Regions from separate parts of the Paenibacillus sp. FSL L8-0494 genome, predicted to be linked through region 1. Evidence: riboswitches for the same ligand, from Rfam matches in the RefSeq annotation. Region 1 holds a riboswitch; each other region holds the start of a gene.

Region 1 (4,270 bases):
ATGACAGATAGCCCGTAAAAAAGAACTCCATTTAATGAGATCGAAATTTTTGGTGTTGGCAGAGATTAGACAAGCCCCCCAACTGCAACCTCCCTTACAGGTGAGCTTCAGAATACCATAACGGCAGCCTTCAGCCCCTTCCATTCCATAGTGAATAGGCTCGGGTTCATCCAATACAAATACTTCAATGCGGGATAGTCTGCGCTGGTCCATAGTAGGGTTCCTCCTTAGATTTCCAACAGCTTTAAGTCTACATGATGAGTGACACTAGCCTTTTCTACACAAGCGAGCATTTCCATTTTATTCTCACAGACTGCGGTATGCTCTAGCCATAGTCGGAACTTCTCTTTCCGTATAACAGATAGATGTAAGGGAAAGGTGCTGCGGGATCTCAAGACATACCAACCGGCGCTTACATCTTTCCAAGGCTCCTTGAAGGCTGTAAACCACGGGAGTTTTTGATGCGATGACCAATCCTGCTGCTGTTGTTGTTCTCGAATTTTTTTATATATTTCATATACAATCTTAGAGTCTAAACAGTCTTTACAAGAAGAAGGTGTACTGAATTGGCGAAGGGCTTGGATCTGGTTCTGGCCAAATGCATAACCTACAATGTACCTGTGATTATTTTCTTCGAACCACAAGGCCCCGAAACAAACGTAATTTAGACTTATCGGCTCAAGCAGCCCTTGATGTATCCCTAAATAATAGTGCTTCAAAACATTCACCCCATCCAGCGTGCTATCACCTAATAGGCTCAGGTAACGCAAAAACCGCAGCAAGAGGAGGACCTCTGCTGCGGTTTTGGATTACAGGCAGATATACCTGGGCCAAAGCGTGGCGGATCAAGGGTCTCTCTCTTTACGCTTACGAGGTTAGCTGTCGGATTCGGACGGTGAGAGTCGCCCTACCTATTGAGACTTACGCAGTCTCCTTTGGATTCACCCCAAGTAGGCCAGGTGGCCTGATGGTTCCCCCGTTCCCTGCGAATGCAGGAACTCAGCGTTGATTGTTTTTCATGAATTAGATTCAACCCGAATCATACTCTTTTCAAGATTTTCTGTAAAAAACGGAAAATGTTCTTTTAGAGCGATTTTAACCATATCCTGCCGACTACGACTGAAAAACGAGGTAAATAGGTATTTATGGCGTGTTATCGCGCCTCTTTCTCGCTCAACCTCAGCTTCTTGCGTTTCTACCTATAAAGGGAATTTGCAGTATTTTCGCTCTAAAAAGGTGAATAAAATCACATGGGTTATAGATAGCGATTAAACGCTCGAAACTCGAGTAAACAAGAGATATAGAGAGATTAGATATCAAGTAAGCGCTATCTAATGGGAAAATAGTTTTTAATTTGCATTATTTTGGCATCATTCAGGTTTTACAAGTCTTCGTGCATAAGAGTATGATTACTCCTGTTTCAACGACAATCGAATATTTGATCCGCTTAATTTCCGATAAGGAAAGCGGGGGAACCAACAATCGGCAGCCGATGTGAGAGTCGGAAGCTGATTATGGGGTGAATCCTGTAGAGGGTGCGAGTGAGCTCGCATCTATACAGGTAGGGCGACTCTCACCGCCCGAATCCGACAGCTAACCTCGTAAGCGTATGGAGAGAGGATGAGTGCAATGTGACCGCTAGCGAGCCACAGAGGAGATCCTTTGTGGCTTTTTGCTGTGCTCTTAGAAGCAAAGCATTTATGGAGGCCTCCCCCAAGAGGTCGCTAAATTCATCATTAGCGGTATTTGTAAGGCAGCGTCTAATGACGTGACACAACCGAGCTTTAGGTTGTGCCCGAAAATGACGATAGGTCAACATCCTTTCGGAGATTTTCGTTGCCTCCTTGTTGTAAATGAGCAGGAGGAGAAAAAAGAGATGACGGATCAGAATGAATATGTGCTTGTATGTGCGCCTACAAAGGCGGGAGAACATTTCATTAAACTTCTGAAGTTCAGGGGTATTAAGATGGCGGGATTAACCAACAATCTGGCTGAGAAAGCTTTACTAGAGGAGCTCGGAATCGAGCAGGTTATTCTAGTGGATACCCGCCATCAGAGCACTTGGTTTCGCCCATCGTTCCCGGTAGGCAGGGTATATCTGTTTGAGAGCAGCTTTCCGCTTTGCTGCCGCTATATTCAGATGTGCCGTACCTGGACGACACAGCCAATTTTTGTGATTACAAGTTCTATAAATCCTAGATTGGTCTATAAAAGACTTGGTGCGAGCTATGTAATCTATTCCCATAGTGGTGATGCTGATTTTCTAATCGATAGATCACCTCATCAAGGATAATGGAAGGAGTGCGGAAGATATGATGGATCTGTATATGGTGGCTTCGTTAGCTGTAATTTACGGGTTATTTTATGGCTTTATGCGCTGGTGCGCAGGTGTAGTTGAGGATACGGGGAGGGATAAGCTGTGATTCTAGTAATCGCTGTTACCCTACTGTTGTTTATATATCTGGTTTACGCGTTGATTCATCCTGAGAAATTTTAAGGAGGGGCATTCATGGGCATTTTGCAAATAGTCGTCGTAATTGTAATTCTCATCTTGTTGGTCAAGCCGATGGGGACGTATTTATATCATGTATTTTCTAACGAACCGAATCGTACGGATCGCTGGTTTGCAGGCACAGAGAAAGGTATTTATAAGCTGATCGGCCTGAAAAAACGGGACGGAATGTCCTGGAAGAAGTATGCACTCAGCTTTGTTTTAACTAATATCGTACTGGTTGCTTTCAGTTATATTTTTCTAAGATTACAGCGGGGATTGCCGCTGAACCCGAATGGAATTGCCGATATGGAACAGACGCTTTCATTTAATACGGTGATCAGCTTTATGACCAATACGAACCTGCAGCATTATAGCGGGGAGACGGGACTATCGTATTTTTCACAAATGGCAGTCATCACGATGATGATGTTCACGTCTGCAGCGAGCGGATTTTCTGTTGCGGTTGCTTTTGTCAGAGGGATTACAGGACAGAAATCAGTCGGAAATTTTTTTGAGGACTTCGTAAAAGCACATATTCGTGTATTCATTCCATTAGCTCTGCTAGTTTCATTGGTGCTGGTAGGATTGCATGTGCCACAAACGCTCAAGCCATCGCTTGAGGTCACTACACTCGAAGGGCAGACGCAACAAATCGCTATCGGTCCAGTCGCTTCTTTGGAGTCAATTAAACACTTAGGTACGAATGGTGGCGGCTTCTTCGGAGCCAATTCAGCGCATCCTTTTGAGAACCCTAATCCACTTACGAACGTTCTGGAGATTCTCTCTATGTGGATGTTGCCAGCCTCTTTGCCATATATGTACGGATTGTTCGCTAAGAACAAACGTCAGGGCTGGGTGATTTTCACAGCAATGATGACCTTGTTCGTTCTGCTGCTGGGGCTGAATTATTATGCGGAAACTAAAGGGAATCCCGCTATTAATGCGCTGGGGATCGAGTCTTCGCAAGGCAGCATGGAAGGTAAAGAGGTGCGTTTTGGTATCCCGCAATCTTCGCTGTTCACTTCGGTAACAACGGCAGCTACGACAGGTAGTGTTAACAATATGCATGATACGCTGACACCGCTGGGTGGCATTACCCCTCTGGCCCTAATGATGCTCAATAACGTCTTCGGGGGAAAAGGTGTAGGACTAATCAATATGCTGATGTATGCCATCATGGGCGTCTTCTTATGTGGACTAATGGTTGGCAGAACACCAGAGTTTCTCGGGCGAAAGATAGAAGCCAAGGAGATGAAGCTGATTGCGATTGCTATCCTTGTGCATCCGTTCATTATCCTTGTACCAACAGCAGGTGCGTTCTTAACGGACTTGGGCAACGGTTCCATCACGAATCCCGGATTCCATGGACTTAGCCAAGTGTTATATGAATATGTCTCTTCTGCCGCGAACAATGGTTCAGGATTTGAAGGGCTTGCGGACAATACCACCTTTTGGAATGTTACAACCGGGATCGTAATGATGCTTGGCCGTTATGTCTCTATAATCGCAATGCTGGCAGTTGCAGGTTCACTGATCCAGAAGAAGCCGGTTCCTGAGACGATTGGCACATTCCGCACAGACAATGGTCTGTTCACCGGAATTCTGATTGGTACGGTAGTGATTATCGGTGCGCTGACGTTTCTGCCGGTCATTGTGCTCGGCCCGATTGCAGAATATTTGACCTTACGGTAGGAAGAGGGAGAACAAGATGAGTACTGTAAAAAGAAAAAAGCTGCTGACGGGACCCATACTCCTAAGCGCTGTAAAGGATAGCTT
Region 2 (4,270 bases), 610 kb from region 1:
TACAATATCCGATTCCAAGCAAATTACCAAGCGCCATACGTCTTTCAGCAGCCCGAGGGTGTACAAGCATTCCAGCGGCCATAAGGTCATCAATACCAATCAAAGCAGGTGCTCCTTCAAAAGAGGTATGTACATTACGCAGCGCATGACGAATCGCCTCTGGCGATGCATTCTCTACACCGATATCCCCTTTTCGAGTTGCGTCCTTCTCCGGAATAAAAGCATGCTTGCAGCCCGGCACCTTCGCTGAAACGATTTTACGAATTCGCTCCCCGGCATGGTCCGGGTCCGTAAGAATAATAACCCCTCTGCGTTCCATAGCTAGCGCAATCTTCGCAATTACAGTCCGGTTTACAGCAGAGCCGCCTGTCTCAATCGTATCTGCTTCCACAGCACGCTTAATGGCTACGGTATCGCTTTTGCCTTCAACGACGATTAATTCCTTAATCATATTTCTTGACTCCTTCCAAAAAAAGCAAAAAGAAGAGGATTCGCTCCTCTTCTTTTGGTTAAAGAATGTATAAGTGATGAGCGGTTGCTCTGCGATCAACGAAATGATCATCCAGCGTTCCTTACGGTTATCATCACTATAGCTTATCAAAGGATTTTTTGCAAAAGCTTCAGTTCTAGTTAAGCTCTGGTTTCACAGGTCCAATCACATATACGGTACGTGATTTACGGCCGAAATTACGAGCATGGCTCAGGGAATCATAATAGACATCCACTTTATTGCCTTTAATGGCACCGCCAGTATCCTCTGCACGGCGGAATCCAAGCCCATCGATATAAACCCACCAGCCAATAGGAATTACATTCGGATCTACTGCAATTGTACGACCTTCCGTTACGCGTGTTCCGGAGGCAGTTTTAGTACCTATTCCTGGCTCTTCTGACGAATAAGCTGTCATGGAGACGTTCTTAATCATCTTCTTGTACTCAAAGTCTACGCCAGCCTTGCTTGTGACGTTCTTAGTCTTAGCGCTAACTTTAGTCGTTTTGGAGGTAGTGCTTGATTTGGAAGTTGTTGTAGCTTTAGCAACTACAGTAGGCTTAGGAAGTGCTTTAGTACCAACGGCAATGATCTTATCTTTTGTTACCGTTTGTACTTCCTTGCCGATCATGCGCATAGAGGCCAGTTCTCCGTCTTGATAGATCTTTTCAATATGCTGAACCATGACGCCTGGTTTGCCTGCCTGTGCCACTCTAACTGTTCCCACAGTAAGGGAGGGATCTGCTGTCTTAATAACACGGAAAGGTAAGTTAGTTGTTCGCTGTACCGTTTGCTTGTTGATACGAACGATCTTAATCTCCATGTCAGCAGAGATGGTGGTGTCTAACGAAGGAAAAATCTTATCATAGCCTTCTAGGTTGATACCCAGTTTGTCAATCGCCTGACCGATAGTGTCTTCGGTCGTATATAACGTTTTTGTTGCTCCGTCCGCAGTAAGGCTAAATTTCTGCGCACGATTGATAACGACACGGTCACCGTCTTTTATTTCATCACTCAGACCTAAAGATAATTCATCATGCGGCTGCAGCGAAATTTGCTCTTTCTCCAACACATCACCAAGAAGTGCTTCTCGCGTTTCAAGTGTCTGTGTTTGCCCGTCTATTACTAAAACAAATTGTTTGTTACTTTGACCGTGTACGTACAGCAGAATTAACAGCGCGATTGCGATTGAAATCACACCTGCAAGTAAAAGTACGCGAGTATTTACTTGCTCCCACCGTAATGCGAAAGACCTGCTGGATGACTGCGAATCATGGGATACCTCTGGTTGGAATAAGCCCATTCTCTCCATCCTCCTTACATAGCCTCGTCGTCAATTTGTATATCATGAGGACTGAATTTCTTTGACGAAACTATTTGAGATTGTCACAGGATACGCACGTATTAACTTAGCGTCTCCTGCTCATGGATCGCCTGCTCGGCACAGCTACTCCCACACCTGTTATATAACAGTATGCGGGCAACATTCAGTTTATTCAAAAATAAAGAAGCCTAAAAAGAGTTCTCTTGAGGACTCTTTCGTGGCTTCTCCGATGTCAGAATACGCGGGAATGTTTGTGCACGAGGTTGCCTCTCTTACTTGCGCTTACGGGGTTAGCTGTCGGGTTCGGACGAAAGAGAGACGCCCTATTTCAGGTCACCCGCTCACGGCGGTTGCCCTTAAATTCACCCCAAAGACCACGTGAAGAAATCAAATATTGTTCTGCGGCAATTCCTAGTCGTATTCAAGATACAGGCATGCGGCAGTTCAATATTGGTTCCCCCGTTCTCCATACGGAGACTCAGCGAGACGATCCATGAATCAATGGCTGTCACAATAACAACAGCTCACATCACTGAAAAGATGATATCCTGTTTTGATGCATGTTGTAAAGGACGATTCAACCACGTTTAAGCAAATATATGGTTAAAATATTGTAATAATCAGCCGTTTTTATATTAAAAAAGTTTAATATATCGGCTATTCTCTATTTTTCACCCGTTTTACTCCTGTTTTCAGACAATCCCAAATCGTTCCAGTGCGTTCGCATACGTAATTTTAGCCAATTCTTCCCATGTTAACCCTTTAATTTCAGCCGCAGCCTCTGCTACTAACTTCACATGAGCACTCTCATTTCGCTTGCCACGGAAGGGGTGTGGAGTCAAATATGGAGCGTCTGTTTCGATCAATAATCGGTCCAATGGCGTCTGTGCAAGCACCTCTTTAGGCACTCTGGCATTTTTGAACGTTATCGGTCCTCCAAATGACAAATGAAATCCAAGGTCTAGACACATTTTTGCTGTTTCCCAGCTGCCTGAGAACGAATGCATCACGCCACCAATTTCATTTGCTTTTTCCTCCCGTAAAATCCGTACAACATCTTCATGAGCATCACGGTCATGTATACAGATTGGCATTTTTAGTTCACGGGCTAGTCCGATTTGTTTGCGGAAGACCTCCTGCTGCACATCCTTGGGAGAGGTATCCCAATAATAATCCAATCCAATCTCTCCGATGGCCACCACTTTTTCATGGCTGCAAAGAGAGGCGATCCAATCGAGGTCCCCCTCTTTCATATCAATCGCATCCTGTGGATGCCAGCCCACCGCTGCATAAATATAATCATAAGATTCAGCCAGCTTCATCGTTGAAGGGATCGTTTCCCGATTAAATCCAATATTGATCATCTTGCTAACTCCGGCCTCTACTGCACGAGCAATAACTTCCTCGCGATCCTCGTCGAATTGAGGCGCATCTAGATGTGTATGTGTGTCGAACAGATACATTTTAAAGCTCACTCCTTGTTGTTTTTATCAATAGTTCCATAAATATTTGTATTATTTTGCAAAAATCTCTGCTACAGAAGAGGGCAAGCGTGTAAGGGCTTTTTTCAGCTTGTCCTGTGGGAAATATAGATGATATCTGCCACGATGAATTCCGCTTATTGAGCGCACAATATCCGATACCTCTGAAATTTCCCGCAATTGCTCATTCCGATCAAGCAGTAAAATTTGATTATTGTCGAAGGCTGCTCCTGGACGGAACACATCATAAGGCAAATCTGTCGGATAATCAATCTCTAGGTCATATTCTGGGTTAAGTCCCACTCCCGCAAAACTGCTGCGGATTTCCGTAATCATATCTGTATCCAAATTCTCGATCTCTACATATTTATACAGTTTACGATGAATAAAACGGGTACACAAGTCGCTTAATAACTCATCTTCTTCAAGTGTCCATTGCATAAAAGCAGTCTGTACCAGTGCCTCATCAAGCATTAAATATTGCTTCACTGTTACTTCTCCTCGAAAGAGATCTTCCAGCGGAGCGATCATAAAGCGAAATTTGTATCCCTCTTGGAACAATTCTTTAGCTCTACGGAAGATTTGACGCAAAATAATTTCAGAGCTGCGCGTCACCGGATGAAAATATACCTGCCAGTACATTTGATAACGTGACATTAAATAATCTTCAATGGCATGCATACCTGATTCTTTTACTACAATCCGCCCATTATAAGGACGAAGCATTCTCAAAATCCGATCAATGTCGATGGTTCCATAGTTTACACCTGTATAGTACGCATCACGCAGCAAATAATCCATACGATCAGCATCCAGCGGACTGGAAACCAAATTGACAACAATTTCATGCTCATAAGTCTTAGAGATAACTGAAGCTACTTTACGAGGAAAATCTTCCTCCACATCACGCAATATTTCGGTAATCTCCGTGTCCTCCAAAATAATCCGGCAGGTCCAATCCTCATGGTTCATTTC
Region 3 (4,270 bases), 5.1 Mb from region 1:
CATCGCCTTCACTTAAATAATCATGGGCAGTTGGAGCGACGATTATTCCGCTTTCCCTATTTAGGGCAACAATGCTGCAGCCATATTTAGCTCTTGTATTTAAATCGGACAAGCTTCTGCCGTTCATGCAGGATGGCACGGTCAGCTCGACAATTTTATAATCCTTGGACAGTTCAATATAATCCAGCAAATTGGGCGTCACCAGCTGGTGTGCCACACGAATCCCCATATCCCGCTCCGGAAAAATAACCCGATCAACCCCCAGCCGCGACAGTGCGCGGCCATGAAGGATGGAGATTGCCTTAGCCACCACTTGCTTGACTCCAATCTCCTTTAACAAAATGGCCGCCAGAATGCTTCTCTCCATATTGTCACCAATCGCAACAATCCCACAATCAAAGTTCCGTACACCAAGCGAGCGCATAATTCCCTCATCTGTAGCATCTGCTACTACCGTATGCGTCAGCTGATCGCTCATTTCCTCCACGCGTTCTTCATGGTGGTCAATGCCGAGCACCTCGTAGCCCATTTCCATCAGCTCAAGCGCCAGGCTTGAACCAAAGCGACCTAAGCCGATTACTACAAATTGCTGTGCTTTCATTTCTAATTAACTCCTATCCAATAATTATTTTACCTTCCGGATACTTATACAGTGGTTTACCCTGTTTTGGACCGAGTGCATACGCTAAGGTTAGTGGACCCAGCCGACCTGCAAACATCGTCAGACAGAGTAGAATCTTACCGATCGCTGACAGTTCCGGAGTTAGCCCCATAGTCAGTCCTACCGTAGCAAAGGCGGAGGTCGTCTCAAACAAGATTGCCAAGAAATTACTGTCTTCAGTTGTGGAGAGTATCATCGACACAGAGGCGATTAACAACAAAGCCAGCAGCGTGATCGTTAATGCCTTGTAGATGCGCTCTTGAGCCAGCCGATAACGGAACAACACAACATCTTCCCGTCCACGCAGCATAGCAATTACAGCACCAATCATCATCGTAAAGGTTGTTGTCTTGATCCCGCCGCCCGTTGAGCCCGGAGAAGCACCAATAAACATAAGAATCACTATAAAAAATTGTGTAGCCTGCCGAAGTCCAGCAATATCTACTGTGTTCGCGCCAGCCGTACGGGGAGACACGGATTGAAAGAAGGCCGATAATATTTTACCGCCAAAATTCAGTGAACCCAGGGTACGAGTGTTAGTAAACTCGAATATAAAAATAACCAAAGCTCCGATCAGAATCAGCCCTGTGCTGGTGGACAGGACAACTTTACTATGTAGAGACAGCCTGCGGATTACCCGAAACTCCACCAGATCTGACATTACAATAAAACCAATCCCGCCGGAGACAATCAGAAACATCACAATAATATTCACAAGCGGATCATATACATAATCAGTTAAACTGCGAAAATCCCCAAAAATATCGAACCCCGCATTATTAAACATAGACACCGCATGAAATACGCCAAAATAAATCGCTTTTCCAAGTGGCATATCAAAAGCCCAGCGAATAGACAGCAGCAAAGCGGCACAGCCTTCTATGACAAGAGAATATATAAGGACTCTCCGGATCAGTCGCACAATTCCTTCCATAGAGCCTTGATTCATGGCTTCCTGTAGGATTAGCCTGTCCCGCAAAGAAATTTTACGCTTTAACACCAGTGAAAATAGAGTGGCCATGGTCATAAAACCTAAGCCGCCGATCTGGATCAGGATCATAATTACGGTTTTCCCAAAAATCGTGAACGAAGTTCCGGTATCCAGCACAACAAGCCCTGTTACACAGGTTGCCGAAGTTGAAGTAAATAATGCATCAATAAATTCCACGGAATTCCCGCTTGTGCTTGAAATGGGCAACATAAGCAGCAAGGCCCCTATCAGAATAATCGATGCAAAACCAAGCACCAGTATCTGCGGCGGCGAGAGCTTCAGAAACTTAAATTCAGAAATCCTGCGAAACTGTGAAGCCACTATGCTCACCTTCTTATCAAAAATTCCAACAAAAAAAGCACTGGAAAACCAATGCTAACTTGGTTCCTGCAGTAAATTAGCCTACGAGGTTAGCTGACGGATTCGGACTGTGCAGGCTGCCCTATTCGTTCCTAGAACGAAATTCACCCCTGATGAAAGTGCCATTTATCTTGTACACTCCACTTTTCATCACTTCTTATGGTTCCCCCGTTTTCACCAGAAATTCGGCTACTATACAATTGCATACAAATTATATACGTTATTTAGTGAATTCACAAAGACACAATTATTGCTCATTCACATGAAAAAATGCGGTTTAAAGAGACTGCATCAAAAGGAGTGCCTTTTCTCATCACTTTTCCGTGTTTTCCCTGCAATTACACCGATTCTCACCATTCGTGCACAAACGAACACGATAAAATTCATGGTATAAATTCACATGACTATTCTATACTATCTCTATTACCCATAAAAAGAACATATAATGTTTTTTGTAACCAGCCAGGCACTAATACTATAATGGAACATAACATTGTCAGTACATAACAAGGAGGCGTTACATGAATCCCGTCGGCCAGCCCCTACAGCAACGTGCCCTCTCCAAGAGGCTCATCATCTCGGGCATTATCGGTCTTATTCTATTTATTATGTTTCAGATTTCCCCTTCGCTGCTAAGCAGCTCTACAGGGGAAGATACCACCGTCATTAGCAAGGCAGAAGCCCGTGACCAAGCCGTATTATTCGCAGAACAAAAGCTCAATTACACCGAAGCACCAAACGATCAATGGAATGTACTTTACGAGACGGACTCTTCCTTTTATGGTTATATGTCTCGCGAGAAGCTTGTGGAGGACTATACCAAGAAAAAATTGGATCAAAAATATCCTTTTGATGTCTTTCGTGCAACGCTTACTCCGTCAGCGGATCAAGAGCCGCAAATCATCGTTGACCTCAATATGTATACCGGCGAGATTGTCGCTTTCTCAAAGGCTGCAAAAGTTGCCTCCGAAGAGGGGTCTGGCATTGTTTCCTTTGGTGCAAAAGAGGACAAGGGAGCTGACCTCACTCTAGCGCAGAAGGAGAATCTTGCTCGTCCTTGGCTTCAGGAATGGGAAGTAAATCCTGCCAAGCTACAAATTGAATCGAATACAGGAAGCCATGGGCTGGTGTATACGGATAGCACTGTTCAGGTCGGCGAATCCTTATTGCACTATTATTTTGATTTCAGTGGAGAGCAGGTCTCCAGCTTTAATGCCGGATTCACTGCACCGGCTTGGCATACCTCCTACGTACAAGGACAGACCTCTTTAGCGGAAAAGCTGACATTATTCGGTTACGGTATACCCACACTGATTTTAGGAATTCTGGCACTCGTCTACAGTATTCTTAGAAGAGAGCATACTTCCTTTAAACGTGGGGTATTCCTAAGCTCAGCCTATTTTGTAATCATGATGATCAGCACCTATAATATGCTGCCTGAATCAACAGGCGAAGGGCTAGAAGCACAGATTACCTCTGTCATTATGTTTATCATTTATGCTTTGTACAGCCTGCTGATGTCCTCCTTGCTCTACTTCTCTTTAGTGGGCGGCAATGGCCTATGGCGAAAAGAGGGAGGCATGAACCCTTGGCCCCGCGCCAAAGAGCCCGGCTATGGACAATATGTGTTGGATAGTATCCGGGCTGGATACATGTGGGCTTTCGTTCTGCTAGGGGTGCAGACGGTTATGTTCATCATATTATCGTTTACCTTGCACAATTGGTCTACTACAGACGCCACCCAGTCTCCTTATAACATGAGATATGCTTGGCTTCTGCCTATCGTCGCATGGCTCGCTGGTTTATCTGAGGAAGCCATTTATCGCTTTTTCGGAATCCCTATGCTGAAAAAGGTGTTCCGAAACACTTTCGTCGCTTGCTTGATCACCACGCTGGTTTGGGCGTTTGGCCATACGTTATATCCGATCTATCCCATCAGCTCCCGTCCGATTGAGCTGACCGTAATCGGGCTGCTGTTCAGTTATATTTTCCTTCGTTACGGATTTATTGCTGTCATGTTCAGCCACGTCGTGTTTGACAGCATCCTGATGGGCGCTACGCTGATCTTTATGAAGGAGAGCGTAAATGTAGGCGCGGGTATCTTCGCGATTATTATGCCATTCATAGTCGCTTACATCGTCTATCGATTTAATCCACCACAGAAGACTAAGCCGGTGGAGCCTTCTTCTTTGATTTAAGAAAATAAAATAGTGTACATCCTATAACCAAATTTTAAAAAAGGGCATCATAGCAGCTTT

What was found. Region 1 has a riboswitch for cyclic di-AMP ahead of NYE35_RS03010 (hypothetical protein). Riboswitches for the same ligand answer to the same signal wherever they lie in the genome.
Region 2: another riboswitch for cyclic di-AMP. It lies ahead of NYE35_RS00190 (3D domain-containing protein); the one in region 1 lies ahead of NYE35_RS03010 (hypothetical protein).
Region 3: another riboswitch for cyclic di-AMP. It lies ahead of NYE35_RS26145 (TrkH family potassium uptake protein); the one in region 1 lies ahead of NYE35_RS03010 (hypothetical protein).

What each region holds. Positions count from the first base shown of each region.
Region 1 covers NZ_JBBOPQ010000001.1:645,982-650,251, forward strand. Annotated here, with positions in the region: gene NYE35_RS03000 (hypothetical protein) at 1-213, opposite strand, end outside; gene NYE35_RS03005 (hypothetical protein) at 228-782, opposite strand; cyclic di-AMP (ydaO/yuaA leader) riboswitch at 851-1,015, opposite strand; cyclic di-AMP (ydaO/yuaA leader) riboswitch at 1,435-1,624, shown strand; gene NYE35_RS03010 (hypothetical protein) at 1,877-2,293, shown strand; gene kdpF (K(+)-transporting ATPase subunit F) at 2,420-2,497, shown strand; gene kdpA (potassium-transporting ATPase subunit KdpA) at 2,510-4,186, shown strand; gene kdpB (potassium-transporting ATPase subunit KdpB) at 4,203-4,270, shown strand, end outside.
Region 2 covers NZ_JBBOPQ010000001.1:40,130-44,399, reverse strand. Annotated here, with positions in the region: gene rnmV (ribonuclease M5) at 1-451, opposite strand, end outside; gene NYE35_RS00190 (3D domain-containing protein) at 627-1,793, opposite strand; cyclic di-AMP (ydaO/yuaA leader) riboswitch at 2,079-2,308, opposite strand; gene NYE35_RS00185 (TatD family hydrolase) at 2,507-3,277, opposite strand; gene NYE35_RS00180 (HD domain-containing protein) at 3,329-4,270, opposite strand, start outside.
Region 3 covers NZ_JBBOPQ010000001.1:5,790,449-5,794,718, forward strand. Annotated here, with positions in the region: gene NYE35_RS26140 (potassium channel family protein) at 1-601, opposite strand, end outside; gene NYE35_RS26145 (TrkH family potassium uptake protein) at 615-1,973, opposite strand; cyclic di-AMP (ydaO/yuaA leader) riboswitch at 2,036-2,213, opposite strand; gene NYE35_RS26150 (CPBP family intramembrane glutamic endopeptidase) at 2,534-4,210, shown strand.